DNA from 2 places in the Lentzea xerophila genome. Region 1 is predicted to be linked to the other one. Evidence: riboswitches for the same ligand, from Rfam matches in the RefSeq annotation. Region 1 holds a riboswitch; the other holds the start of a gene.
The links. A riboswitch is a leader RNA that binds a small molecule or an ion and turns the genes downstream of it on or off. The one in region 1 is predicted to bind S-adenosylmethionine.

Region 1 (3,058 bases):
GGCCGACGGCCCAGCCCTGGGAGCGGAGGTTGCGCGAGATCCAGAGGATGAACCCGACGACGCCCAGCGCGATCAGCGCGAGGATCCACGTCCAGCCCTCGGCCATGCCGAACGCGGCACCGGGGTTGCGGACGAACGTCAGGTAGAGCGCGCCGCCGAAGACCTTGATCGGGTCGGCGCCCTCGAGGAAGGCCACGGACAGCACCTTGGTGAGCACGTCGAGGGCCAGCACCCCGGCCGCCAGGACCGCCAGAACCCTGGTCTTCGGTTCCGGCAACGAGCCGGTGATCGAGAACCCCTCGTCGTCGTCCTGGGCCTTCGCGGGCGGCTCGGCGGGCTTCTCCTCCGCCGTCTCCTCCGCGACCGGCTGCCCGGCGACCGGCGTCGCGACCGTCTCGGGCTCGCTGACCTGCTCGTCGGCAGGCTGGTCAGCGGCCTTCTCGGACACCTTCTCCGCCGCCTCGGACTCGTCACTCACCAGGTCATTGTCCACGTACAGGGACTACGCGAGGAACGGCGGCAGGGTTCGGCCGTCGTCCTCGGGGACCCAGCGGCCGTCGAGCTGCGTGTAGGTCCACTTCGGACCCTCGGTGACCAGGGTGCGCAGCGCCGCGACCAAGCGATCCACGTGCTCGGCCGTCGTGCCGAGACCGATCGACGCGCGCACGGCGCGTTGCTCGTGCGATCCGGCCTGCTTGACCAGGCGGCCCACGATCACGTGCGCGCAGAACGCGCCGTCGCGCACGCCGATGCCGTACTCCGCCGACAGCGCCGCCGCGAGGAAGCCCGCGTCGAAGCCGGAGATCGTGAAGCTCACGACACCGACCTTGTCGGCGTCGGTCAGGATCGCGAGCTCGCGGAAGCCGGGGACGGTGCGCAGGCCGTCCCGCAGGCGCGTCAGCAGCTCCTGCTCGTGCGCGACGGTCTGCTCCCAGTGCCGCGACAGGATCTCGCAGGCCGCGGCCAGCGCGTGCACGCCGACGACGTTCGGGCTGCCGGCCTCGTGCCGCTCGGGCACCGCGGACCAGGCCACGCCCAGGCGGTCGCCGTGGTCGGTCACCTTCGCCGTGGCGCCGCCGCCGACCAGGTACGGCTGGGCCTGCTGCAGCCAGTCCGCGCGGCCGACCAGCACACCGGCGCCGAACGGCGCGTAGATCTTGTGGCCGGAGAACGCGATGTAGTCGACGCCCAGCTCACGGGCGTTGATCGGACGGTGCGGGGCGAGCTGCGCGGCGTCGAGCGCGATGCGCGCGCCGTGCCGGCGGGCGACCTTCGCGAGCTCCGCGACCGGCCACAGCTCCCCCGTGACGTTGGACGCCCCGGTGACGATCACGAGCCGGGGGCCGACCGGGGCGGCGGCCAACGCCCGGTCCAGCGCGACGACAAAAGCGGCAGCACCGGACTCAGTGTTTGATTCTTCGGCGAGAGCGGGGACGCGCTGGACGTTCGGCCCGCGCCACGGCAGCAACGCCGCGTGGTGCTCGCTGTCGAACAGGACGACGGCGGTGCCCTTGGGAACGCTGCGCGCCAACAGGTTCAGCGAATCGGTGGTGTTGCGGGTGAAGACGACGGTGTCGGAGGAACGCGCCCCGACGAACTTGCGGATGCGGTCCCTGGCCTGCTCGTAGACGCGGGTCGAGACCTGGGAGGCGAAGCCGGCGCCGCGGTGCACGCTGGCGTACCAGGGCAGCAGCTCGTCGACGGCGTCGCGCACCTCTTGCAGACAGGGCGCGCTCGCCGCGTGATCGAGGTTGGCGTAGGTGACGCGCTCTCCGGTGACGAGCGGAACGCGCAGGTCAGCGCCGACGACAGCCGGAACCGCGGTGTTCGTGACGGTGTTCGTGGCTGGGGTGATCGCGAGCGTCATCGAGCTGCCTCCGAGGCCAGGGGCCCCGTTGTGCGAAGGCCCGCGCTTGACCGGCGCCCCACGCGCCGGACCAGGTCCTCACCAAGGGCACCCCACCGCGGTTGGAGGGTTGCCGGCCAGCAAGCTTGGGCTTGACGCTGGCTCTCATGACCTGCCGAGGACGTTAGCGGAGGGTCACGGTGCGTGTCGACACCCGATCACATGGTGAGAAGCCTCGGAGACCGACTATTCGCCGGTCTCGCCCTTCCACCTGGCGTAGCGGCCGGCCCTGTCGACGGCACGTACGCGCCGCTCAGCGGCGTCACGTGCCTCTTCGGTGGTGACGATGAGCAACTGGTCGTCGGTCTGCAGCCGGGTCGTCGGTTGTGGCGTGAAACTCTTCCCGGCGCGCACCACGAGACTGACCGTGGAACCCGTCGGCAGCCTCAGCTCCGACATGTAAACGCCGTGCAGCTTCGACCCGCGCTGGATGTGCACCTGCAGCAGTTCGGCACCCAGCTCGTCGAGCGGCGAGGCGTCGACCTGGATCTCCTGCGCCTCACCGGCCCGTACCAGGCCCAGGCGCCGCGCGAGGAATGGCAGCGTCGTGCCCTGCACCACCGTCAGCACGATGACCAGCAGGAACACCACGTCGACCAGCTCGCGCGCACCCTCGACGCCCTGGATCAACGGGATCAGCGCGAACACGATCGGCACCGCGCCCCGCAGCCCCGACCAGGAGAGGAACGCCTGTTCACGCCACGGCACCTTGAACGGCAGCGAGGAGAGCATGATCGACAGCGGCCGCGCGACGAACGTCAGCACCACACCCGCGATCAGCGCGGGGAACAGCACGTCGAGCAGCCGTGACGGCGAGGCGTAGAGGCCGAGCAGGACGAAGAGCCCGATCTGGGCGAGCCAGCCGAGACCTTCGGCGAACGACAGCGTGTCGGCGCGGTGCGGCAGGCGGGCGTTGCCGAGGACCAACGCGGCGACGTAGGTGGCGAGGAATCCGGACGCGTGCGCGAGATCGGCCGCCGTGTAGGCCATCACGCACACCGCCACAGTGGCGAGCGGGTACAGACCGGTGGACGGCAACGCCGCGCGTCTGAGCCCGGCCCCGCCGAGGAAGCCCAGTGCGACACCGATGAGCGCGCCCGCGCCCAGTTCGTAGATCACCAGCAGCGGCGCGGCCCACGTGATCCGGTCCGA
Region 2 (3,058 bases), 6.5 Mb from region 1:
GAGCTGGATCACGGTCGTGAGCACGGCGAGCCACGCCACGGTGCTCCACAGGATCCGGTCGTTGAAGCGCTGGTAACCCTCGCGGATCGCGAGGTCACCGAGGCCACCGCCACCGATCACGCCCGCCATCGCCGAGTACCCGATCAGGGCGATCACGGTGACGCCGATGGCGTTGATCAGCGCGGGCAACGACTCGCGGATCAGCACGCTGCGCACGATCCGCAACGTCGAGGCGCCGGTGGTGATCGCGGCCTCGACCACGGTCACGTGCACCTCGGACAGGATGTTCTGCACGAGCCGCCCGACGAACGGGATGGCGCCCACGGCCAGCGGCACGATGACCGCCGTGCTGCCGATGGAGCCGCCCACGATCAGGCGGGTGACGGACGTGAGCGCGACGAGCAGCACGATGAACGGCATCGAGCGGCCCAGGTCGGTGACGAAGCTCAGGATCCTGTGCACCGCGGCGTTCGGCCGCAGCCCGCCCTTGGCGGTGAGCTGCAGCCAGACACCTACGGGAACTCCGAGAACGGTGGCGATGACGGTGGAAACGCCGACCATGTACAGCGTTTCGCCGGTGGCTTCGACGAGATAGGTGAGAACGTCGGACCAGGGTGTTGCAGACCTCACGCAGCTACTCCCTGTGGCCCCTTCAGGGACCTTTGCACCGCACCGCCGGCCTCGCCGATCCACTCGAGAGCGGAGTCGGAGCGCTCGCCGTTCAGGCCGAGGCGGAACCGCGCGACCGGCGTCTCGCCCAGTCGCGTGAGGCCACCGCCGACGATGTTCAGCTCGACGCCGAACCGGTGCGCGGCCTCGGGCAGCAGCGCGCCGACCGCGGCGAACCCGACGAGCACGACGTCCGCGACGCGGTCGTAGCTGCTCTCGTTGATCGGGTTCAGGTCGACGGCGGGCAGCAGCGCACTGCTCGTGCGGCTCGCGACGTCGTTGACCAGGTCGAGGACCTTGCCGTGCTCCACGACGCGGCCCTGCTCCAGCACGGCGACGTCATCGCAGATCTTGCGGACCACGCCCATGTCGTGCGTGACGACGAGAACGGTCACACCCAGCTCAGCGCGCGCACGGTCGAGCACGGCCAGCACGGAACCGGTGGTTTCCGGGTCGAGCGCGCTGGTGGGCTCGTCGGCGAGCAGGACGCTGGGGTTGGCGGCGAGGGCACGCGCCACGGCGATGCGCTGGCGCTGCCCGCCCGACAGCTGGTCGGGGTAGGCGGCGGCCTTGTCGGTCAGGCCGACGAGGTCGAGCAGCTCGCCCACACGGGTGCGGCGCTGCGGTCCGGGCACGCCCGCGCTTTCGAGCGGCAGCGCGATGTTCCCGGCGGCCGTGCGCTGGCGAAGGAGCGAGTCCCCCTGCGGCACAACGCCGATCTGGCGACGAGCAGCCCGCAGGGCCGCCCCGTCGAGGCTGGTGATGTCGGTGCCGTCGACGCGGATCGCCCCGGAGTCGGGACGCTCCAGCAGCGCGACGCAACGGGCGAGCGTCGACTTGCCGGCCCCGCTCGGGCCGACCACGCCGAGCACGGTGCCCGCCTCGACGTCGAGGGTCACGCCGTTGAGGGCGCTGACACCCTGGAAGGACTTGGTGAGGTTTTCGACAGTGATCACTTCTGCTCCACGGCTGCGCGTGACGGCACACCCGCCTCGTGGGCGGTGCGCGGTCGAAGTTGCTGCTCAGGTGTGTGCGCCACTCGTTGGCTGAGTGCGCGTCAAAGGACTTTGAGAAGGCGCCTTAGACGAGGTGGCGACGACATGCAGAAGCGGTGCGACGGCACTGGTCGACGACTCGACGGCGCGTCAGCATTCGCGAGGTACCCATGGTGCTCCTCCATCGGTCCTGGCGTTAGCACCTGCCCGCATCCAGCGGGTGGTTGCTGCGACGTCGTAGAGCCAGGTCTCTCAGTCGCTCCGGATGGCAACTAGCAGTCAACCGGACGGACGTTCGGTTGCGCAAGCCAGAATCCGATTCGTTCGACAGATCACACTGTTGGCCGAAGGATCCCCGGTTCAGACCTCGGCGATCCGGATGAAGTCGATCACGCTCAACTGCTCGCCCCGCTGCTGCGGATCGATGCCCGCCTTCCGCAGCAGTTCGTCGATGTCGTGCGCGTTGCCGGCCCAGCCCTTGAGCGCCGCCCTGAGGGTCTTGCGGCGCTGCGCGAACGCGGCGTCGACGATGGCGAAGAGCTTCTTGCGATCCACTGTGGACAACGGCTTTTCGTGGCGCTGGAAGGCAACCAGACCCGAGTCGACGTTGGGTGCCGGCCAGAACACGTTCTTGCCGACCGCGCCGGCCTTCCGTGCTTCCGCGTACCACGCCAGCTTCACGCTGGGGACGCCGTAGATCTTGTTGCCGGGCTTCGCGGCCATGCGGTCGGCGACCTCCGCCTGGACCATGACCAGGCCCTTCTGGAGGGACGGCAGCTCCGCCAACAGGTGCAGCACGACCGGGACCGCGACGTTGTACGGGAGGTTCGCGACGATCGCGGTGGGTTGTGCCGGCAGGTCCTCTTGGGTGACTTTCATGGCGTCCTTGAGGACCACGTGGAGCCTGTCCGCGTTCTCCGGGTCCATCTCGCGGACGGTCTGCGGCAGGCGGTGGGCCAGCGGCGGGTCGATCTCCACCGCCACCACCTGGCTCGCGTTCGGCAGCAGGGCGAGGGTCAGCGAGCCCAGGCCGGGGCCCACCTCCAGGACGACGTCCGCAGGGGTGAGCCCGGCCGCGGCGACGATCTTGCGGACCGTGTTCGGGTCGTGCACGAAGTTCTGGCCCAGCTTCTTGGTCGGGCGGATGTCCAGCTCTGCGGCTAGACGGCGAACTTCGGCAGGTCCCAGCAGGCTCACCCGGGCATTCTCGCAGGCTCGTCCTGCAACGGCTGAGGCCGCCCATGGCGAACCAGGGCGGCCTCAGCCGGGGGACGGAGAAAGCGCGGGTCTACGGCAGGCCGAGCTTGGCGCGGCAGCCCGGCCACGCCGAGTACGTGCCGCCCGAGCGGTCGCGGAGCTTGGTCGCGATGGCGATCTGCTGCTCACGCGTGGCC

Region 2: it holds a riboswitch for S-adenosylmethionine, as region 1 does, so the genes downstream of both, ACRSBM_RS36740 (methionine ABC transporter ATP-binding protein) here and ACRSBM_RS05705 (aminotransferase class V-fold PLP-dependent enzyme) in region 1, are expected to answer to the same signal.

Annotation. Positions count from the first base shown of each region.
Region 1 is NZ_CP194934.1:1,149,590-1,152,647, reverse strand. It holds gene lspA (signal peptidase II) at 1-478, opposite strand, end outside; gene ACRSBM_RS05705 (aminotransferase class V-fold PLP-dependent enzyme) at 503-1,867, opposite strand; SAM riboswitch class IV at 1,905-2,019, opposite strand; gene ACRSBM_RS05700 (potassium/proton antiporter) at 2,093-3,058, opposite strand, start outside.
Region 2 is NZ_CP194934.1:7,683,479-7,686,536, forward strand. It holds gene ACRSBM_RS36735 (methionine ABC transporter permease) at 1-630, opposite strand, end outside; gene ACRSBM_RS36740 (methionine ABC transporter ATP-binding protein) at 627-1,625, opposite strand; SAM riboswitch class I at 1,843-1,936, opposite strand; gene rsmA (16S rRNA (adenine(1518)-N(6)/adenine(1519)-N(6))-dimethyltransferase RsmA) at 2,025-2,855, opposite strand; gene ACRSBM_RS36750 (transglycosylase family protein) at 2,953-3,058, opposite strand, start outside.